DNA from 3 places in the Spirosoma sp. KUDC1026 genome. Region 1 is predicted to be linked to each of the others. Evidence: riboswitches for the same ligand, from Rfam matches in the RefSeq annotation. Region 1 holds a riboswitch; each other region holds the start of a gene.
What was found. A riboswitch is a leader RNA that binds a small molecule or an ion and turns the genes downstream of it on or off. The one in region 1 is predicted to bind thiamine pyrophosphate.
Positions count from the first base shown of each region.

Region 1 (7,799 bases):
GGCTGTTCGTGCTTAGGCCAGACGATCGGGCTTATTACTCGTCCTGATTCGAGTTCTAGCTCTGTTAATTGATCACTAAATACCCATCGTTTACCCGAAGAAAGATCGAGTTGTGTAAAGATTAGAAAATCCCAGTCAGAATCATCCCGTGCGTCGCCCCTCGCTCGTGAACCAAACAGCCATATTTCAGCTTCGGGATCAACCTTGTTAATGTACCGTTTGACTTCCTGCAAGAACAACGCGTCGTTCATGTCACATGAGTTTTAATCAATCCTATAACAGCCTTCTACAAAATTATGCGATAAACAAGCCCTCATTCAGCGCGTTCAGGGCGTCGGCTTTGTAACGACCGTGGATGAGTATTGATAAGTTGCTTTCGGTGCCGCCGTACGAAACCATCCGGATTGGAATGTTCTTCAATGCGCTAAAAACACGTAACGCAACCCCTTCATTGTCGGCACTGAAGTTTCCAACAATACAAACAATCGTCTGATCATGGTCGGGTTCTTCCAGTGTACAGAAAGTGCTCAACTCATCTGAAATTTCCTGCAAACGATCCGTATTGTCTATGGTTACTGAAACGGATACTTCTGAGGTGGCCAGCATATCAACCGGCGTTTTGTACTTCTCGAAAATCTCGAAAATCCGACGCAGAAACCCATAGGCATTCAACATACGGGTCGAGTGAATATACAGGGCTGTGATACCATCTTTGGCGGCAACGGCTTTGAATACCTGGTTTGATTGCTCTGCCGACGTAGGTCTGTCGGCGATGAGCGTACCGGGGGCGCTGGGCTCCATTGTGTTTTTTAACCGCACAGGAACACCAAACATACGGGCGGGCGTGATCGTCGATGGGTGCAGAATCTTAGCACCGAAATAAGCCAGCTCAGCTGCTTCATCAAAGGTCAATTCACGTACCGGAAAGGTGTTTTTAACGATTCTTGGGTCGTTATTGTGCATTCCATCGATGTCAGTCCAGATCTGGATTTCTTCGGCCCGGATAGCACCACCAATTAGCGAAGCTGTATAATCGGAACCGCCCCGTTTGAGGTTATCAACCTCAGCCCGTGGATTCCGGCATATGAAACCCTGCGTTACGATGATCTGCTTATCATCGTGCTGCGGCAGCATATCGGCCAGTTTTTGTTCCGTAAATGAGATAACTGGTTCGTTGTCCGCGTCGATCTGCATGAATTCAAGTGCAGGCAGGAGGACCGACGGAACACCTTCTTCGTTCAGGTACGACTGGAAAAGTTGCGTACTCAGCAATTCACCTTCGGCTACCAGCTCTTTTTCCTGCTTCAGCGTAAAGGGCTTAATTGTCGTTAGCGAGCGGATAAATGAAAACTCCTTATCAACGATCTGCCGGCCAGCCGCCTTACCGGCTTCGGTACTGTACAACTCACCGACAAACGTATCGTAATGCGCTTTGAGCGCGTCGATTGTCTGATTCGCCTGAGCCTCGTTGTTTTCTTTGAGGGCTTCACCAATAGCCAGGAGTGAGTTCGTTGAACCCGACAGCGCTGATAATACGACAATTTTACGTGTATCATCAGCCGTAACCAATCGACGGATGGACTGCATGCGTTCGGGCTTCCCGACCGATGTACCGCCAAATTTCCAGACGTGCATTTTTAAAGAGTGAAAGAGTGAATGAGCGAAAGAGCGAAAGAGCGAAAGAATGAAACTTAGCTGATCGCTCTTTCACTCTTTCATTCTGCATCGGCGGTCCGATTTCGCTCTTTATATTTTGCTATAAACTTGCTTCTGTAAGCCGAGCATTTTGATGGCGGTGATGGCGGCTTCATCACCTTTGTTGCCGTGTTTGCCGCCCGCCCGGTCAAGGGCCTGCTGCTGATCGTTTGGGGTCAGGACGCCAAAAATGACGGGCTTGCTGGTTTTTAAACTAACATTGGTCAGGCCCTGCGCTACGGCGTGGTTGATGTAATCGTTGTGCTTTGTTTCACCCTGAATCACGCAGCCCAGGGCGATCACTGCGTCGATATCATCACGCTGCGCAAACCACTGCGAGCCCAGTGTCAGCTCATAACTGCCCGGAACGTTCGCCCGAACAATGTTTTCTGCCTTAACACCGTACTGAAGCAAGGTTTGGTGAGCGCCGTTGTAGAGCGCTTCTGTCACTTCGGTATTCCATTCGGAAACCAGAATGGCAAAACGCCGGTGACTGACATCGGGTAGCGCATCCGTTGAGAAGACGCTGAGATTTTTTAGTTCAGAAGCCATATAACCTTGAAAATTTCGTCTGTGGGAGAATGAAAACAAAAAAGGACAAAACCCCGATCGGTTTTGTCCTTTGCTGTATTTATGGTGTCAAATACGCTTACGACTCACCGACCGCTGCCTCCAGCAACGATTTGTATTTTCGAGCACTAACGGCTTCGGTCGACTGCGCGTATTTTTCGATGATCGTGTTGTACGTATCGATCGCTTTATCGTTCTGTTTAGCTTGTTCCTGGGCAACAGCCAGTTTCATCAGGTATGATGGGCTAAAGAATTTATTCGGCTTGTAATCAGCGGCCTTCTGATAGTAGCTAGCTGCCTCTTCGAAGTCTTTTTTCTCCATATACGCATCACCAATGAGCGAGTAGGCACGCGCCTGCACCAAGAGGTCCGATGAACTGAAGTTTTTGAGCTGATCAATAGCTTCGTCGTATTTACCCTGTTTCAACAGAGCAGTTCCAGCATAGAAAGCAGCGAGGTTACCAGCGGGTGTCGAACCGTAATTGTCAGCAACGGAAATCAGACCGGGTGTTTTGCCATCGCCATTCAGCGCCTGCTTCAGAGAATCAGCTTCGAGTTGATAGACAGACGGAAAAAGCTCAACCTGGGCGGTTTCATCCTGACTGCTCACGTAATACCGATAGCCGAAGAAACCGACAATCAGCAGCACAATACCACCAAGGACGCCGAAAAGGACATTCCGGTTCTCCTCAAAAAAATATTCGGCCCGTTCAAACTGACCAGTTAACGCGTCCGGGTCTTCTAAAAAATCCAATCCGCTGTTCTTCTTGCTCATGCTTTTGCAATTTGGATTGCAAAATTAGAAATAATTAGACTTGTGGAAAAGTGTAAGCCTCAAAACTTTACATAAAGATTTTTTATCCAATGGCTGTATCACGGACAGACATTACTTCGGACGGTCGAACGCAGCGAATCTGATGCGGCAGTAAAATTTCGATGGCTACCGTTTCGCCAGTCAACGTAACAAACTCAACCTCGAATCCTTTTCCGTCTCCGTATACAGTCAAAATCGTGCCAACATCACCCTGTTTCAGTCGGCCGTCACCAGAATCTTCCTGGAGTACAACCAAATCAAACTCATTCATATGGGTACTAACTGATTTGTTTAATTAATCTAAGTTGTATGTCATAAGCTTGTTTCGAGGGCATAAGCCAGCAGAAACAAGACGATCTTGATCAGAAAACCGGCTTCCGTAACCGCATGAATCTTTTTGGGAAACCGCATCGTGATTTGACCGCCGGGCGGCCCCGTGAAGGCTTGCTCAATACGCTGACGCAACGCCTTTTTGTAAGCAACTTGCCAAGCTGGGTCGGGCCGCTTGCTGTTGCGTTTACGTTGAATCTGCAGGTAAATCTGTTCACAATCGGCATAAAACGTTTCCTGTTCATAGTCCGTATAACCAGCATCGCCAAACACCTCGCTGCCCGCTGTCAAGTTCAGGTGCATCATCTGCAAGGCCGTTACGTCCACCATCGAGCCAGGTAAAAGAAAAAACTGCACCGGCTGTTTATCAACAGTGGTGATGAGTTGAACGCGAAACCCAAAGAAGAACCGACGTTTGGATGCGATCTTACCCCGGTAGTCTTCCCCTTCTACCAAGCGCGAGCGACCAATGCGAATGTTATCACAGACGGCCACAGGGAAGGAGTCAATCAAGTACTGGCCACCCAAGTTGAGCGCTTTAAAAAAGTCAGCCAGATAGTAAAACAACACACTCAGTGTGTGCGCCAAGCGATGCAACCGCCGATTAAAAGCCGACTTTTCCAGCATCAGAACGCCTTGCTTGTCAGCCATATAGAGCATAGCAGAGGCTTGATTTCCGCCGAAGAAGCGGGCCGATATGATGGCGGTCGTCAGCACGATACTATCCGGTACTTTTGGTGTGGCCTGTGGTTTGCAGGAGCCACGATGATTGGTTTCCAGAAAAAAGTCATCCAGAAAGCAGTAAATTGCCAGCACTTTTTCAGACATAGCCAGAGCGGGTTATCAATGTTTTCGCACCTCAAAGGTACGCCTGCTCTACGCTATGTCTTTTTTTGTGCTCGTATCAATCGGCTTTCATGCAACTTAGATTAATTAACGACACATCAATGATCTTGTTTTTAGAAATGGTGTAGATTTGTGCCGCTAATCTTCTAAGGGGTGCCCTAAAACGACGGGCTGAGATTATACCCATTGAACCTGATCCGGGTAATGCCGGCGAAGGGAAACGGAGTTCATGTATACTAACTTTTTGACAACCAAAAGGTAGGTTTGGCCCCTTGGCCTATCATCATGTTTTTTTCGCAATGAAAAAACCGATGATTGGGCGGTATAACCGCTTTTATCTGTTGGCAGCCCTGTGTTGGCTGTCAGTGCTACCCGCATGGGCGCAGTTTACAATTTCAGGTTCTGTGGTTGACGCCGACGGAGCCGAGACCTTACCCGGCGCGGCCATTACCATTGAAGGGACTTACAAAGGCACCTTCACAAAGACAGATGGTACGTTTCAGTTAACTAACGTACCGTCGGGACCTTTGTCTTTACGAGTTTCGCTCCTGGGCTACGAGCCCCAAATCAGAGAGCTGCAACCAACGCAGAACGAAACCATCTCGATACGCCTTCAGAGGACCGCCGTTGTTGTGGATGAAGTAACGGTGAGCGCTACCCGGGCCGATCAGAAGTCAGCGATTGCCTACACGAACGTATCGCGCCGGGATCTGAACAAGCTTAACTTAGGACAGGATATTCCGCAGCTGCTCAATTTCACGCCTTCTATTGTTACTACCTCCGATGCGGGTGCTGGCGTGGGTTACACAGGCATCCGGATTCGGGGATCGGATGCCACGCGGGTAAACGTAACGCTGAACGGAATTCCGTACAACGACGCTGAGTCGCAGGGAACCTTCTTCGTGAATATGCCCGACTTTGCGTCGTCGGTGAGTAGTATTCAGATTCAGCGGGGCGTTGGTACGTCGACGAACGGGGCCGGCGCGTTCGGTGCTTCGCTGAACATTCAGACAAACCAGCTTCAGGAAAAGCCGTATGCCGAAGCAAATGTCTCGGCGGGTTCGTTCGGTACCCGAAAAGTGAACGTACTAGCCGGAACGGGTCTGCTCAATAACCATTTCGTACTTGATGCCCGCCTGTCCAAAATTTATTCGGATGGCTACGTCGATCGGGCTTTCTCGGATCTGAAATCGTTCTATATCTCCGGTGGCTACTACACCAAGAAAAGCTTTTTCCGGCTGAATGTTTTCTCCGGGCAGGAGCAGACTTACCAATCGTGGGGTGGAGTACCCGCAGATTTACTACGTACCAACCGGACATACAATGTCTATACGTACGACAACGAAACGGATAACTATCAACAGGATAACTACCAGCTCATTACGTCGCACGAGCTGAGCCGAAACTGGCGACTGAATGTGTCGGCCTTTTACACGAAAGGGCGGGGGTATTACGAGCAGTATCGCCCGAATGACCGGTACAGCAATTATGGTCTGCCCAACGTCGTGATCGGCGATTCGGTCATCACGCGGACGGACATTATCCGCCGTCGCTGGCTGGATAATGACTTTTACGGCAGTGTATTTTCGCTCGACTTTAACAGCTTTAAAAAGCTGACAATGAACATTGGTGGGGGCTGGAACCAGTATAAAGGCGCTCACTTCGGCGAAATCATCTGGGCGCGGGTTGCCGGAAACACGAACATCCGGGATCGATACTACAATGACGACGCTACCAAAACGGATTTTAATCTGTATGCCAAAGCGTTCTATCAGTTCACATCGAAACTCAACGCCTACGCCGACCTGCAGGTTCGGCGCATTGATTACTCGTTCCTGGGTTTCAACAGTCAGCTACAGAACGTACAGCAGGATGCCAACCTGACATTTTTTAATCCTAAAGCTGGTCTGACGTACACACTCAACGATCAAAATTCGGTGTATGCGTCGGTTGGGGTTGGCCACCGCGAACCAAACCGGGATGATTATACACAATCAACTCCCGTAAGTCGCCCTAGAGCAGAGGCTCTGATCGATTACGAAGCAGGCTACAAACTGCAAACTACCCGGCTGGCGTTTACGGCAAACGCGTATTACATGAACTACCGGAACCAGCTCGTATTGTCGGGTCAGTTGAACGACGTTGGCGCTTATAATCGGGTGAACGTACCGAGCAGCTACCGGGCCGGTGTCGAACTAGAAGCCGGGGCGCGTCTGACGAATCAACTGCAATGGAATCTGAACGCCACGTTCAGCCAGAACAAAATTCGGAATTTCACGGAGTACCTCGACAATTTCGACAACGGGCTCCAGGAAGCACGGCAGTACAGCAAGACAGATATTGCCTTTTCGCCCAACGTAATCAGTGGTTCCCAGCTGATGTACACACCGGTGAAAGGGCTTGAGTTAAGCTTGCTGTCGAAATATGTAGGCAAGCAATATCTGGACAATACGTCGAATGAAAGCCGGAAACTGGATTCGTATTTCACCAATGACATCCGACTGATTTACTCGCTGAAACCGAAATTTGCGCAGGAAATTACGTTTACGTTGCTGTTCAACAATGTCTTCAATGAGTTGTACGAGTCGAATGGATATACGTATGCCTACATTTCAGAAGGAGCCGTACGAGCCGACAATGGCTACTATCCACAGGCCGGACGAAACTTCCTGGCAGGGGTGAGGGTACGATTTTAATCAATAAAAAGGGTCGGTTTGCGCCGACCCTTTTTTGTTATCCGATTGCCTGTTCCAGATCCTGGATTAAATCTGCTATGTCCTCAATACCGACGCTGAGCCGGATCAGGGTGTCCTTCAATCCGTTCTTTTCCCGCTCTTCTTTCGGAATACTGGCATGGGTCATGCTGGCGGGGTGCGTGCAAAGGGATTCGACCCCTCCTAGCGATTCACCCAGGGAGAATACGTGGAAACTCTCCATCACCCGAACCGCTTCGGGCATGGAATCGCCTTTGAGTTCGAAGGAGAGCATGCCGCCGAAACCGCGCATCTGCCGCTTCGCCAGCTCGTGTCCCGGATGGTCGGTCAGACCTGGATAATAAACCTGACCCACCTTAGGATGCTGCGCCAGGTATTGAGCTACCTGGAGGGCGTTCTCACCGTGGCGCTGCATCCGGACGTGCAGTGTTTTGATACCTCGCAATACCAGGAAACAATCCTGCGGGCCCGGTACGGCACCACAGGCATTTTGAATAAATTCCAATCGCTTGGCTATCTCATCGTCATTCAAGACAATAGCGCCCATAACCGTATCGGAGTGGCCACCGAGGTACTTAGTTGCCGAGTGCACCACGATATCAGCGCCCAGATCGAGTGGGTTTTGTAAATAAGGCGAAGCAAACGTATTATCGACAACGAGCCGGATGCCACGCTGTTTCGTGATCACAGCAATAGCCGTAATATCAACCAACCGAAGGAGTGGGTTTGTTGGCGTTTCAATCCAGACCATTTTCGTCGCGGGCGTAATGGCCGCTTCCAGATTGGCTGGGTCGTCTAAGCTGATAAATTTAAAGGTCAGGCCAAACTCC
Region 1 covers NZ_CP056032.1:703,820-711,618, reverse strand. Annotated here, with positions in the region: gene HU175_RS03075 (nucleotidyltransferase domain-containing protein) at 1-251, opposite strand, end outside; gene HU175_RS03070 (aspartate kinase) at 295-1,635, opposite strand; gene ribH (6,7-dimethyl-8-ribityllumazine synthase) at 1,747-2,247, opposite strand; gene HU175_RS03060 (tetratricopeptide repeat protein) at 2,345-3,040, opposite strand; gene HU175_RS03055 (DUF4926 domain-containing protein) at 3,123-3,350, opposite strand; gene HU175_RS03050 (IS982 family transposase) at 3,392-4,237, opposite strand; TPP riboswitch at 4,395-4,491, shown strand; gene HU175_RS03045 (TonB-dependent receptor) at 4,555-6,951, shown strand; gene HU175_RS03040 (cystathionine gamma-synthase) at 6,989-7,799, opposite strand, start outside.

Region 2 (7,799 bases), 1.8 Mb from region 1:
TGGCCGTTGGGTTGTATATCATCCAGCACGGCTACCGGGTGTCCATCGCCCAGCAGCGGGATTCGACGATATTGAACGCAGCTAATACCGTTCAACGTTGGTCACCGCTGCTGCTTTTCGGCGGCTTCGGCAGCCTGCTCGGGTTGGTGAGCGTTGCCGGGCTGCTTGCCTTGGTCCGCAGCCTCAGCCGCTCAGATCTTCCGTCAATAGATACGATAAAAGGTAGACTGCACCAGGTAGCCGCCCGTACGCTGACGGTCGACGAAGCCATGAGTCAGCTGTTTCTTCTGGAAGCACCACCCGCCCGACCATCAACGTCGGTAGCTACGCGGCTATTCATTACCCTTTTCATGCTGGTCGTCGTTTACTTCAGTCTGCGCCAGGCCCAGACCGCTTACCGGTTGCTGACATCGGGAAAACGGACGGAAGGACAGATCATCCAGATGATCAGTAATCGGAAGCATACCGCAACGGTCCCCGTTGTTCGCTATTCGGTCGATGGGCAGTACCATGAACTGACCGGCGGTACGTATTCAAGTCCAGCCGCGTACGCCATCGGCGACCGGGTGACCGTGCTGTATAATCCGGCATCACCAGCCGAAGCTGCCATTCAGTCCTTTTCCGATCAGTGGGCCGGTCCTTTGGTAGCCATCAGCCTGGCCAGCGTTTTTCTATTTTTTCTGTGGCGTCGCCCCAGGTCATTCGGTCGTTAGTCGCCTAGGGAATCGTAGGAAAGCTTGCAACCTGATCCGCAACCGGGCAGGTTCCTTACTTTGACTATCTGGTCACCCACGTTCTACCGACTACTCTCCCGACAACGTCAAATCCTGCAGACACGTGGTTCCGGCAGCGATACTAACAATGTAAGCGCGGCCCCCTTCGCGTTCGATGGCTTCGGCAACGGCTTCGGGGTTTTCGGGGGCGTAGGCAAACATGCAGCCTCCCCCACCCGATCCGTTGATTTTGCCACCCAGCGCTCCGGCGTTCAGCGCAGCCTCAATCATACGATCGATTTTAGGCGTCGAGATCTGCTGGGCGTCGCGGAGGTTGGTGTGATGATCGGTCAGCAGTTGACCAAACTTCTCGTGATCCAGACCACCGCTCAGTTCGTGGGGCGTTTGCAGCGTATCCAGGGCTTCGCGCAGGATGTCCCGGTTTTCAATGTTGCCTTTCAGCAGAATGTATTCATCCTTGGTCAGCACGTCTTTATACTCGGGCAGCTCCGTAATGGCGGTCGTATGCAGGGAAAATGCCGGGTTCATCGCTCTTAGCTGATCGGCGATACGGAGCATCCCGAACTTCACCCGGCCCAGTATGCCGATGGTGTCTTTCGGGTCCTGCGAGTTACCCAGTACGAACGTACCCAGTTGAGCCGCGGGTGAAGTGGGCGCAAACGCTTCCAGGCGAATGTTGGGCTGCGACTCCAGGTAGATAACGCCCCCAACTGCCGTCGAGTAGTGATCCATCATGCCCCCTGGTTCGCCAAACTCCAGCACCTCAGCCACATAAGCCAGTTCGGCCAGTTCGGTAGCGGGTAGAATTCGCGGCTCATCCGCCAGTCGGGATAGTACGTTCAGCCAGCTAATCAGCAGCGCCGACGAACTCGACGTACCAGCGTTGATGGGAATTTCGCCTCGCACCTCACCCGCGATCCCGCCCGAAAACGTGAATCCCGCCCGGAGCAGTACGTTAACAGCCGAACGAAAGTAATCGCGATCGTTCTGGTACGTTAGCGGCAGCGTAGTCAGGCCAAAGCGCTCTTCCTTACCAATATCAGGCAACTGCAGCACCACGTCCGGCAAACTTGTCCGTTCGGCGGTTAGTTGAATACGGCAGGAAATGGCGGCAGCAATGACGGGCAGGCCCAGGTAATCCTGATGTTCGCCGAAGAGGCAGATGCGCCCTGGCGTAGAAACCGTTATCGGTTGGTAAGACATACGAGACGTTGGAAATTATGCCCATGCCGGGCCACGTTTACACCGGGCTTCCCGGGCTGCATTCGTCAACGGGCCGACCAGCTGGTATTCGTTTCCGTAAATATACTGGCCGTCTCTGGTCAGCGTACCGATAGCTGCCGAAAAAAGTCTTTTCCTGTATAGGCCATCTGCCTTATTTTGCAGCTTTCTCCCCGATCCCATGAACCTATCCCTATACGCTTGGCTTACCCGCAGCCTTGCTACCTTTCTGTTCTTACTGGCAGCCACTTTCGCGTTCGCACAGACCGCCACACCCGACACGACGTTCCGAAGCACGTTCTACGAACAGAAACGAACCCTGTTCGAAAGCCTGCCCAACACCAAAAAGGAAATCATTTTCCTGGGCAACAGCATCAGTGACTTTGGCGAGTGGGCTGAACTCTTCGATGATCCCCACGTCAAAAACCGGGGCATCTCGGGCGATCTTTCGTTTGGCGTACTGGCCCGACTGGGCGAAGTGACCGCGTCGAAACCGGCCAAAATTTTTCTGCTGATCGGCATCAATGACCTAGCCCGTGAGATCCCCGACGAGCGGATTATTCGGAATTACCGGTTAATCGTTCAGCAGATCCGACGGGAATCGCCCCGTACCCGCATTTATCTGCAAAGCGTTTTCCCTACCAACGATACATTCCCGCAGTTCAAACGCCATCAGGGCAAAGACGCCCACATCAAGGCACTCAACGATGCGCTCCGGCAGCTAGCCGCCGAAAACGGTCAGCCCTACGTCGATCTGCATGCTTACCTCGCCGACAGCGCCGGTAAACTCGACGCTCGATACACCAACGACGGCCTACATCTCGTTGGCGCGGGGTACATCCAGTGGGTTAAGGCACTACGTGAGCTGGGACACATGAAATAGGACACGTGCACTTGGCGCTCTTCCACTGTCCTGCTCAACAAAAGGGACTGACTGGCCGATTTTACACGGACGAACGTTCACCAACTGCCACTATACAAAACCAAACTGCGGCCTATCTACCAACCTCAGCCCCGTTGTCCTGATTACTTATCAGAAAGAGCCATATCATTATTTTGCCGTTTTTGTCAATCAAACCCGGCAGCAGGCAGAAGATCTGTTTAAGCAGAAATACAGCCTCGAGCCGGACACTAAGCGGGAGTCCGTTTCTTTCATTCCCAAAGATCCCTCCTGATGTCGGGATGACAGAAAAAAAGCACTATCGATGTCGATAATACCGTTTCTAGCGGGAGTCTTGTTAGTTGGGAACCGCTCGTATTAAAAAGTTTTCTACCTTTGTGTTGCTAAACAGCGAAGCTTTAGGGGTGCCCGAACGGGCTGAGATATCACCCTTTGAACCTGAACAGGATAATACCTGCGGAGGGAAAAGCAAGAACACAGGTCGTATATTAATTAAGTTATCCGTACGTCAATTAGCTGGAATTGTGTTGTTTATACACTCGATTCCTCAGGATTAAATCTAATCCGGGTTTGACATACCGATACCCATTCGGCCCTTTTTCTGCTCGTTTCTCCCGTTGTCTTTTTCTGTGGTCTCCCCTACCAGCGCTGCGTTTGGCCTTAACGCACGACTATGACTGTATCCGTTAACAACCAGCCTGTTGATACGTCGCCAACGGCCTCACTCGGTAGTCTACTGACGCAGCTCGCGCTGTCCCAGAAAAAAGGAATCGCCGTTGCCGTCAACAACGTCATTGTCCCCCGCGTCACCTGGGAACAATTCTCTTTATCCGGCAACGAAAAAATCACGGTTTTACAAGCAACTCAGGGAGGATGAGCCAAAACCCCAAAACCCAGCCACTGCATACGCAGCAGTCTATCACGCGCCAGCCACTGACCGGCTCCCGCAAAATCTACGTGCCCGGCCAACTGCACGACATTCGGGTGGCCATGCGCGAAATCACCCTGTCCGACACCGTATCGTACGTTGGGGCCAAAAAAGTGAACCAGCCCAATGCACCGGTGACGGTCTACGACACCAGCGGGCCTTATACCGACCCAGACGTAACCATCGACTTGGAGCTGGGTCTGCCTCGCCTGCGCGAATCGTGGATTACAGACCGGGGCGATGTTGAACAGCTATCCGCTTTCTCGTCGGACTACTGCAACCAACGCCTGGCCGACCAGAAACTGGACGCCCTACGGTTTGCACACATTCGCCATCCGTACCGAGCCCGCGCGGGCCAGAATGTGACGCAATTGCATTACGCCCGCAAAGGCATTATCACGCCCGAAATGGAATACATCGCCATCCGGGAAAACCAGCGTATCGACCGCACCGGCCGGTACGCCGATGCGGGACCGGCGCTCAACAGCCAATCCACACTGTGCAAACAGCATCCGGGCAATAGTTTTGGGGCCAACACGCCCAAAGGCCACATTACCCCCGAGTTTGTTCGGCAGGAGGTAGCCGCTGGTCGGGCCATTATCCCGGCCAACATCAACCATCCCGAGAGCGAGCCCATGATTATTGGCCGGAATTTTCTGGTCAAGATCAACACGAACATCGGCAACTCGGTGGTTTCGTCGAGTATTGAGGAGGAAGTAGAGAAAGCCGTGTGGAGTTGCCGCTGGGGTGGCGATACGCTGATGGATCTGTCGACAGGCAAGAACATTCACGAAACCCGCGAGTGGATTATCCGGAACTGCCCGGTACCCGTCGGAACGGTGCCTATCTACCAGGCCCTGGAGAAAGTGAACGGCAAGGCTGAAGCGCTGACCTGGGAGCTATTCCGCGATACGCTGATCGAACAGGCGGAGCAGGGCGTTGATTACTTCACGATTCACGCGGGGGTGTTGCTGCGTTACATTCCGCTGACGGCCCGACGCGTAACGGGAATTGTGTCGCGGGGTGGCAGTATCATGGCTAAATGGTGTCTGGCGCATCACAAAGAGAACTTCCTGTACACGCATTTTGAGGATATCTGCGAGATTATGAAAGCCTACGATGTGGCCTTCTCGCTGGGCGACGGCCTACGGCCCGGCTCTATTGCCGATGCGAACGATGCGGCCCAGTTTGCGGAGCTTGAAACGCTGGGCGAACTGACCAAGATTGCCTGGAAACACGACGTACAGGTAATGATTGAAGGGCCGGGGCACGTACCGATGCACCTCATCAAAGAAAACATGGACAAGCAGTTGCGGGAGTGTGACGAAGCGCCGTTCTACACGCTTGGGCCACTGACGACCGACATTGCACCCGGCTACGACCACATCACATCGGGTATCGGCGCGGCCATGATCGGCTGGTTCGGCACGGCCATGCTCTGCTACGTAACGCCCAAAGAACACCTGGGACTGCCTAACAAGAAAGATGTGAAGGATGGGGTGATCACCTACAAGATTGCGGCCCACGCGGCCGATCTGGCGAAAGGTCATCCGGGAGCGCAGTACCGCGACAATGCCCTCAGCAAAGCCCGTTTCGAGTTTCGCTGGGAGGATCAGTTCAACCTCTCACTCGACCCGGACACAGCCCGTGAATATCATGACGAAACCCTCCCCGCCGAAGGGGCTAAAACGGCTCATTTCTGCTCGATGTGCGGTCCCAATTTCTGCTCGATGAAGATTACGCAGGACGTACGCGACTACGCCGAACAGAACGGGCTAGCCGATGAAGAGGTGTTTGACCAGGCGATGCAGACGAAAGCGAAAGAGTTTGCCCAACAGGGTAGCCAGTTGTATCTATGATTATTAGTCCCTTACATTACCTCGTCACCCGACCCGAGCAGGCAGAGCTGGCTTGCCAGGCGGGTGTTGACTGGATTCAACTCCGAGTTAAGAACCGGTCATATGCCGATTGGAAAGTCTTGGCGCAGGATACCCTGTCCGTTTGCCGGTCACACAACGCCCGACTGATTATTAACGATAATCCTCAACTGGCAGCTGAACTGGGAGCCGATGGCGTGCACTTGGGGCAGGACGATATGCCTGTTCCCGAAGCAAGAGCATTACTGGGCAATACGTTTATTATCGGCGGCACGGCCAACACCCTAGAAACCATTCGTCTACACGGCCAGAACGGCGCGGATTACGTAGGCCTGGGACCGTTTCGGTTTACAAGCACAAAGGAAAAGCTAAGCCCGATCCTGGGCTTGACGGGCTACCAGTCAGTTCTTTCGACCTTACAAAGTGAAGGTTTTTCGCTGCCCATTGTCGCGATTGGTGGCATTACGCTGGCCGACATTCCGGCTCTGCTCCAGGCGGGGCTGCATGGCGTAGCCGTTTCGTCCGCTATCAGTGGCGCGGCTAACCCCATTGAGCAAGCCCAGCAGTTCTGCCAGTATTTTACGCTAACAACCGTCAAAATAACCGCTCATGAACACCCTTGATAGCCAACCACTCGTTATTGCCGGGCACACGTTTTCGTCCCGCCTGTTTACAGGGACGGGTAAGTTCGGCTCGACCCAACAGATGGAAGACGCCCTACTGGCGTCGGGTACGGAACTGGTTACGGTGGCTCTGAAACGCATTGGCGCCCATGATCAGCAGAACGACCTTTTGGCGCATCTGGCTCATCCACAATTCAAGTTGTTGCCCAATACGTCGGGCGTCCGGACAGCCCGCGAAGCCGTTTTTGCGGCTCAGATGGCCCGCGAAGCTTTAGAGACGAACTGGTTGAAGCTGGAGATTCATCCCGATCCGAAGTACCTGCTTCCCGATCCTATTGAAACGCTGAAAGCCGTCGAGGAACTTGTCAAACTAGGTTTTGTGGTGCTGCCCTACATCCACGCCGACCCCGTACTGTGCAAGCGGCTGGAAGAAGTAGGCGTTGCGGCTGTCATGCCACTTGGCGCTCCTATTGGCACGAACAAAGGGCTTCGCACGCTGGACTTCCTGGAAATTATCATTGAGCAGAGCCGGGTTCCCGTGGTGGTGGATGCCGGTTTGGGGGCACCCTCCCATGCAGCTGCAGCTATGGAACTAGGGGCTGATGCTGTCTTGGTCAACACCGCGCTGGCCGTTGCGGATGATTCCGTCCGGATGGCTACAGCTTTTCGAATGGCTGTTGAAGCGGGTCGGATGGCCTACGAAGCCCGGCTGGCTCGTCCTGTTGCCTACGCGCAGGCCAGCAGTCCATTAACCGCTTTTCTTGACGAGTTATGAACACCCTAAGCTGGTTTAGTAGCTACGACTGGGACACGGTGCTACGCGACATTTATGCGACCACGCCCCGGCAGGTGGAGCAGGCGCTGGCCCGGTCCCGACGCACGTTGGACGACTTCAAAGCCCTGATCTCACCGGCGGCACAAGCGTACCTGGAGCCGATGGCCCAGCTCAGCCACCAGCTGACCCAGCAACGGTTTGGCCGGACTATCCAGATGTATGCTCCCCTCTATCTCTCGAACGAATGCCAGAATATCTGCACCTATTGCGCTTTTAGTCTGGACAACAAAATTCGCCGACGCACGCTGACGGACGACGAGATTCTGCGCGAGGCCGAAGCCATCCGGCAAATGGGCTACGAACATGTGCTGTTGGTGACGGGTGAAGCCAATCAGACGGTGGGGGTACCGTACCTAAAAAACGCCATTCGACTCCTGCAGCCGCATTTCGCGCACGTTTCAATAGAAGTGCAACCACTGGATCAGCCGGAGTACGAAGAACTCATTGCCGAAGGCTTGAACACAGTACTCATCTACCAGGAAACGTACCACCAGGCCACCTACCGAAACCATCACCCCAGGGGCAAAAAATCAAATTTTGCCTACCGACTCGAAACCCCCAACCGACTGGGCCGTGCAGGCATTCACAAGATTGGGCTGGGTGCCCTACTGGGACTGGAAGACTGGCGCACCGATAGCTTTTTTACGGCAACCCACCTGCATTACCTTGAACGAACCTAC
Region 2 covers NZ_CP056032.1:4,733,846-4,741,644, forward strand. Annotated here, with positions in the region: gene HU175_RS19795 (DUF3592 domain-containing protein) at 1-713, shown strand, start outside; gene HU175_RS19800 (galactokinase family protein) at 804-1,937, opposite strand; gene HU175_RS19805 (GDSL-type esterase/lipase family protein) at 2,137-2,838, shown strand; TPP riboswitch at 3,247-3,338, shown strand; gene thiS (sulfur carrier protein ThiS) at 3,530-3,733, shown strand; gene thiC (phosphomethylpyrimidine synthase ThiC) at 3,730-5,643, shown strand; gene HU175_RS19820 (thiamine phosphate synthase) at 5,640-6,284, shown strand; gene HU175_RS19825 (thiazole synthase) at 6,271-7,059, shown strand; gene thiH (2-iminoacetate synthase ThiH) at 7,056-7,799, shown strand, end outside.
Region 2: linked by a shared signal. The riboswitch ahead of thiS (sulfur carrier protein ThiS) and the one ahead of HU175_RS03045 (TonB-dependent receptor) in region 1 are both predicted to bind thiamine pyrophosphate.

Region 3 (7,799 bases), 1.5 Mb from region 1:
CCTGGCGCTTCACTGTTTTCCGGGGTGAAGGTCTACAGAAACTGGCCGATTTCTTCGGCGATGCCTACAAAGCGCAAACGGCGCCAGAAGCCTATTCGGAAGCGAAATACGAAGGTGTACGGACCAAAGTGCTGAAATCGGCCTGTGTCATGGCCATCATCATGGACGTACACAGCGACAAAGTGCCGGAATGGGAAGAAGTAGCCGCCGTAGCCTGCGCCGTGCAGAACATGTGGCTCACGACAACGGCCCTGGGGATTGGTTCCTACTGGAGTTCGCCAAGCAGCCCGGCTCGACTACACGAGTTCCTGGGCCTCAACGACAATCAAAAATGTCTGGGATTCTTCTACATGGGCTATCATAACGCCGAGCCTAAGCCCGCCATCCGCAAACCCATCGAAGAAAAAGTAAACTGGGTCGAAGCGTAATTCTTTTCACTTTTTTGTCATCCCGACCTCAGGAGGGATCTTCGCTAGCTGGCTTTTTTGACTACTCTTACCGAAGATCCTTCCTGACGTCGGGATGACAAAAACAAAGTAGAATACGTAACGACTTTATTTAACCCGCTGGTAATAAACCAGCTTATGTTCCGGCAATAGATCGGGGTGCAGAATTTTGATCAGATCGGCGAGGACAAGGTGGGCGTTGACAGCGCCCGATTCCCAGTAGTCGTTGGCCCCCTGTTTGTTCACGCGTTTGTTGTAGTTAAATACCTGCCCCGTTTTGAACGCTTTGAAATCGCCGTAGCGAACGTCCTGCGCCACGATATCCCCTTTGGTGATAGCTGTACCTACATTCACCCAATAATCGGCGGTGAGAGCGACAGGATAAACGGCTTCAAAACTCAGACCAAGTCCCCCCTGCCCTTTCGTGTCGTTCCAGTGATACGTACTGCCCGCATCCCGGAAAAATTGCGCCATGTAACTGTCGCCGTAGGGCACAAACCAGGCATCCTTATAGCTCATACCCGCAATCAGACTGGGTTTTTTCGGTACGTTCTTCGTCATCGCCGTTAGCCGATTATACTCCGTTTCGACTTCGGTAAACTTCTGATTGACCAGCGCTTCTTTATCCAGCAGCACAGCCACCAGCTTGACCCACTCCGCCCGGCCCAGCGGGGTCGTTTCCAGCCATTCGGAGTTGATTAGCACCGGCACACCCGCCCGGGTTAATGTCTGGTACCGATTGAGCTGCGCTGTGGGGCTTCCCGATACCATTAACAGGTCCGGGTGCATGGCGATCAAGGCTTCTTCATTGAGCGTCTGATCGCCACCAACCTCCTTGATTTTCCCTTCAGCCGCCCGCTTCGTCACCTGGGGCGACGAAATATACGTCGCGTTATCGACGCCGACCAATACGTTCTCGGCGTTCAGGAAACTGAGTAAACCAATGTGCATCGATGACAACGTAACAAGGCTCCGAATGGGCGTTTCGATCACCTGACCAACTGGCAGATTCGTCGGTTTGGCGGCTCCCCGGGGAATCAGTACGTACGTAGCCGTGTCTTTGTCGGCGGCCGACGAGTTGAAAATACGAACCCGTTTGTACCCAGGCAGGTACTCAACCGAAAAGCCTTTGGCGTGTCGGATGGAAACTTGTCCCGTCGACGGACTCGCTTGGCGGCTGTCGGTTACCCGTGTTTGTTCAGTTGTCTGGCGGGAGCGGCAGTGCGTGAGCAAAAAGGACAACACGAACAGGGGCAGCCACATAGCGCGGAGAGACGGGAAAAATTTGGTAGGCATAGCGTGCCAAAGGTAACAGGATTGAGCCAATGCTTCTCTTCTGGCCAAGAGCAGGTTGATCGGTTGTCAAAAATTCACGTACCTTTACCGCACAACTTTAGGGGTGTCGATCTGCAAACGGATCGACTGAGACAATACCCTTATTACCTGATGCAGTTCGTACTGCCGTAGGGAAAAGTTAGCTCCGCTTGCTGCTCTGCCAGACTGCGGTCTTTTCTCCCCCTGAGGTTGCATTTTCTCTGTTAACGCAACCCGTATGACCGCAACACCCCAATCCATCTGGAACGACGTTGAGCAGATTCGCTCGCAGTCGCCCCTCGTACAAAGCATCACCAATTTTGTTGTCATGAACAACACAGCCAACGCCCTGCTGGCGCTGGGAGCCTCTCCGGCTATGGTGCACGCCGAAGAAGAAGTAGCTGATTTCGTTACCATTGCCAGCGCGCTGGTGGTCAACATCGGCACACTGGACCAGAATTTCGTCGCAGGCATGCGCCAGGCCGTCCACGTAGCCCGAAATCTGGGCAAACCCATTGTTTTTGACCCCGTTGGCGTGGGTGCTACGCCCTACCGCAACCAGATCAGCCGGGAACTACTGGACCTGGCCCCGCCTACTGTGATCCGGGGGAATGCGTCGGAGATTATGGCGCTGGCTGGCCTGAACGCCCGGACCAAAGGAGTCGACAGCGTACATGGCTCATCGGCAGCACTCGACAGCGCCCTCCAACTGAACGCCGAACTGGGCAGCGTTGTGGTCGTGAGTGGAGCCGAGGATTATATCGTCAGCGCTGATCAGGTTGCGACCGTCGCCAATGGTCACCCCATGATGACCAAGGTAACGGGCATGGGCTGTACCGCTACGGCACTAATCGGCGCATTTGTCGCCGTCAACACCAACTCTTTCCAGGCGGCCGTACACAGCATGGCCGTGATGGGACTGGCGGGAGAATTGGCCGCTCGTCGGTCGCCCGGCCCCGGTAGTCTGCAACTCAATTTTCTGGATGCGCTCTACCAACTGACTGCGCAGGACGTAGCGGCACACCTCAAACTGGGACAGCTGTGAGCACAACCAACCGCGTGTATCTGGTCACCGACAGCGACATCAGCCAGCGGGCGGGCCATACGGTACCATTTGTGGTGGAAGAAGCCTGCCGGGCGGGTATCCGCTGGGTACAGCTCCGCGAAAAAACGATGTCAACTCGTTCATTTGTCGAACTGGGTCTTACGTTCAAAACCATTACGCAGCGCTACGGTGCCCGACTGATCGTCAACGACCGCATCGACGTAGCACTGGCCATCGATGCTAACGGTGTGCACATCGGTCAGGACGACATGCCCTACCCGCTGGTTCGTAAGCTCCTCGGCCCGGACAAGCTTATTGGTCTGTCGGTCAACAACATGATCGAGCTGCTGGCTTCTCAGGCATACGCCGACATCGACTACCTGGGCGTGGCGGCCATTTTCGCTACGCCCACTAAACTCGACACCGTCAGCGAACTCGGTGCGCTGGGGTTAAGGGACATCTGCTTAAAAACCCACCTGCCGACTTTTGCCATCGGTGGTATCAACGCTACGAACCTTCAGTCCATTGGGCAAACGGGCGTAACGGGGGTGGCTGTCGTGTCCGCTATTTGTGGGCATCCGTCGCCCTACGACGCGGCTCGTCAACTCATTCAACTCGCTCAATCTTATGAAAACATACACCCGGGTTCTGACAATTGCCGGCTCTGACAGCGGTGGTGGCGCTGGCATCCAGGCCGACCTGAAAACGATTTCGGCGCTGGGCTGCTACGGGCTGTCGGTTATTACGGCCCTCACGGCGCAAAACACACTGGGCGTTACGGCCATTCACCCCGTCCCGCCCGCTTTTGTGGCCGAACAGATCAAAGTTGTCCTGAGTGACATTGGTACCAACGCGGTCAAGATCGGTATGCTGCACTCACCCGACATTATCCGAACCATCGCCGATACGTTGACCGCCTTCGACGTGTACACCATCGTCATCGACCCGGTCATGGTGGCTACCAGTGGCGATAAACTCCTGCAGGACGAGGCCATCGACGCGCTCAAAACCTACCTACTGCCCATGGCAACGGTGATAACGCCTAACCTGCCCGAAGCGGGTGTTTTGCTGAGACGTACGCTTGAGACCTTTGACGATTTACGACAGGCAGCCAATGACCTAAGCAGTCAGTACCCCGGTGCGGTACTCGTGAAAGGAGGGCACCTACTGGACGGGGACAGCACGGACATCCTTTGCCCGTCGCCGGGCGAACAAATCCTATTCCCGACGCAACGTATCGTTACGCCCAACTCACACGGCACAGGCTGTACGCTCTCGTCGGCCATTGCGGCCGGATTGGCAAAGGGCCTGCCCCTGCATGACGCAGTTGATCAAGCCAAAACGTACCTCACCGGTACGTTACAGGCGGGGGCAGCCTACAAACTCGGCCACGGTCACGGCCCCGTTCATCATTTCTTTTCCAACTGGCAGTAAACTCTCTTATGCGCTTCACCGATCAACTCTGGCAGCAGATTACGCCCCTGTACGAAACCATTCTTTCCCACGGCTTTGTGCAGGAACTGGCCGCCGGTACGTTACCCGCTACTAAATTTCAGTATTACATCCAGCAGGACGCCCTTTACCTGACTGATTTCAGTCGGGCACTAGCGCAACTGGCCGTCAAAGCCACGGCACCCGCCGATATTCTGCAATTCACCGAGTTTGCCACTAACGCTATCCGGGTGGAGCGGATACTGCACGAAAAGTATTTTGCGCTCTACGATATCCAGCCGGAGACCAGCAAGAAACCAGCCTGCTTTGCCTACACCAATTTTCTGCTCGCGACAGCGGCTACCCAGTCGCTGGCGGTGGGCGTGGCAGCCGTGCTCCCCTGCTTTTGGATTTACCGCGAGGTAGGCAAGTCCATCTATGCCCAGGCCAGTCCTCAGAACCCCTACCAGGCCTGGATCGACACGTACGCCGGTGACGACTTCGACTGGGTCGTCAGCCAAATGCTCGCCCTCACCGACCAGCTTGCCGAATCGGCCAGCCCCACCGAGCGCGACCAAATGAAGGCCGCTTTCATGCAGTCAAGCCGCCTGGAATGGTACTTCTGGAACGACGCGTATCAGTTAGAAGAGTGGCAGGTGTAAGCACTACCATACAATAAACACAACGGTGGCTTTCTGGCTACGCCCTTATCTTGCGTAGCGTGCTAGCCGGGGCTGTTTTTGAGACACAGCTTCCGGCGTCTTGACGAGGACTATTGAGTGGTTTTGCGTATAATTATATGCTGGGAGATTTCCTAAAGCAGTTGCTCATTTGCTGGCGTTGGGGCGCCAAGCCGCACGTCCCGAAAAGCAGCTTCCGGTTTGCCATTTTCAGGTTTCAAGTGGTAACACAGACACCCCGGTTGGGCGGGTCTGGGGCTTCAAATTCGGGCTTTTGGCTAACAAGATAATTGCCCCTTTTAGGTTAACTTATTAGAAATCAAGTATGAAACGTACATTAGTTCGCTTATCACTTATTTCACTTTTTATAAGCATCTGCTTATCTGCTTGTGTCACTTCCCAAACGAAGTCAATTGCTCAAGTTAGCGGAGATTTACCGGCTGATACGTCTTCGCTTAGGGTTTTCCTTTTAGAAAAGGAAAACCCTCAAGACATCGAGCAATTAGGTGTTGTCGCTTTGTCAGTCAATAGCAGGCCTACGTTAAATACAGATGAGGAAGTAAAATTACAACTTCGCAAAGAGTGCCAACGATTAGGTGCTAATGGGGCTTATCGGATTAGTGATGGCACTTACTATCCGTTGGTTGTGAGCTATTTGGTTTTCAAATATAAGAAGTAGCGAAAGTACGTTTGTGGTCGTTCTGCGCGGGGGTAGCTTTTGGGTAACAGGGAGCACATCCCGAGGGAGGGTATCCATCCCAACTGAACAAGAATGTGAAGGTTGAGCTATCTTACACACCATCCCCTGGGTCGTTGGGTTGTCCCAATAGTCAATAACGTAGTAGCAGGCTTCCGTGTGACGGCTTCCAAGTCTTTAATAAGGCCGTTTCGGCTCATTGGCCGGCTCCGACCGACGAGAAACGCCCCCGGTTAGATAAGCTGAAAATTCGGGTTTGCCACGTAGTTTGAGACACAGGAAATACCCCGGTTGGCAAGCCGGGCTTTGGGCTTCCATTTCTGACTCTCGACTGACAAGTGACACCCTTGACTGAACTGACTCTATATGTTTTGTTTATCTTTCTTACTAATGCTGTGCCGTTAAAAACTATCTTATCCGTTTGCCTTCTGCTTTTACCTTTCAGGGGTTTGTCAAAATCAGTAGGCGATACATTGACAACAACATATCTGATAGCAGTTAATCACTGGTTATTTGGGCGGGATAGCTTAGCTAAACAGCAGCTTTTAAACATGCCTGCTCAAACCACTTCAATAGAACAGGTTTCTGCATGGGGTCTGCTATTGGATGAATTTTATTACTGGCCGGGCCATTATCAGCGCTATTTGCAACTTGCCGATTCACTACACATTACTACCCGTTTTTATAGCTCAGCTAAACTGCTGGCTCAACAGCTACCCGTACAGTATCAGCTAAAAACTGACAGCCTGGAACTTCCTATTCACCTTGGACCCAAGAGTCATCCAGTAATTGAAGTTCAGATAAATGGACGGATTTGCCGTCTAGTCCTCGACACAGGAGCACAAAGCACACTACTTTCCCGCCGATTTGCCAAACAATTGGGTGCAAAAAAGTTAACTGAAATGACTCTTAGTAATTATGACGGTAAAAACGTACCGGGTTCATTATTACTACTGGATTCGTTAATTCTGGGGGGCTTGACAATAAAGAATTTGCCTGCTGTTGCCGCCGGATTATCCTTTCCAGGTATTGATGGCTTGTTAGGTTGGGATGTTTTACGGCAGTTTGCTATAACAATTGATTACGCAAACCAACGTTTCTCGCTACGTCGTTCGAGCCACAAACCAAACTCTAATGCCAATTTGCTTGGTGGTAGTCTTCCGATGTTGCTGACCCGTAGCCTTTCCGGCAATCAATTAAATATAATGTTGGATACGGGAGCAGGTAATGAACTATCCATTTCGCCTACTGGGCTGACCAAAATTGGCAACTATGATACAAAACTAAATCTTTCTCTTTCAGCATCCGTAGGCCAATTCATTCGTGTAAGCCGGAAGCAGTTTATAAAGCGGATTGATATTCACATCGACGGCGTGAATCATTCGTTTAAGAAGTCAGCTATATTTCGTACTGATGAAGTTATTGGTCAGGTTATCAGAGATGGCCTAATTGGTAGCCGGGCGTTTCGGAAAGGTATCTTGATGCTTGATGCGCCCAGCCATTGGTTTCATTATCAGTCCAGTCTGCAACGCAAGCGTTGAGTATTCGTTCCGCGTCTGTTACCGTTTCAGTGAAAAGTCGCATGTCCCGAGGGAGGAAGTTCAGTTCAACCAAACGAGAATATAAAGGTTGTAAACCTTTATAGTTCAGTTAAATAGGTTATTGTTCATCACCCCCGTTGGCGTTGGATGATGCAAATAGCCAACAACGTAGCGGTAATGTTGTGTGAGACAAACAGCGAGACCCCAAAAGTTAGGTTTTTGTTCGTTAGCAGGTTACGTAATATTCCGTTCCTTGCGGCTCGATGGAAGCGGAAAGTATCGTAAGTACCAGTGAACCGGTTGTTTGAAATAACTTTGCTACATGGAGACCGGTATTTATATTCCCATCATTTCCGATTACGGATTCAAAGCAACCTTTGGCAACGAAGCTGACAGCTTATTTCTACGCACGGCCTTGCAGGCACTGATCAAATCAGAGACGCCCATTCGAGAAGTGCATTTTGATAAGAATGCGTTTGAAGCGCTGACCATTGACAGCCGGAGCGGCATTTTTGATTTAGCCTGTACCGATGAAAATGGCAGTCAGTTCATTGTGGAAATGCAGTTAGGATTCGCTCCGCATTTTGTTCAGCGGATGAAGTTTTATGCCTTGCATAAATTCAATACGGTAGTAGAACGGGGTGA
Region 3 covers NZ_CP056032.1:4,950,028-4,957,826, forward strand. Annotated here, with positions in the region: gene HU175_RS20705 (nitroreductase) at 1-428, shown strand, start outside; gene HU175_RS20710 (ABC transporter substrate-binding protein) at 555-1,742, opposite strand; TPP riboswitch at 1,832-1,933, shown strand; gene thiM (hydroxyethylthiazole kinase) at 1,999-2,805, shown strand; gene thiE (thiamine phosphate synthase) at 2,802-3,473, shown strand; gene thiD (bifunctional hydroxymethylpyrimidine kinase/phosphomethylpyrimidine kinase) at 3,433-4,239, shown strand; gene tenA (thiaminase II) at 4,248-4,898, shown strand; gene HU175_RS20735 (hypothetical protein) at 5,242-5,595, shown strand; gene HU175_RS20740 (retropepsin-like aspartic protease) at 5,961-7,154, shown strand; gene HU175_RS20745 (Rpn family recombination-promoting nuclease/putative transposase) at 7,477-7,799, shown strand, end outside.
Region 3: linked by a shared signal. The riboswitch ahead of thiM (hydroxyethylthiazole kinase) and the one ahead of HU175_RS03045 (TonB-dependent receptor) in region 1 are both predicted to bind thiamine pyrophosphate.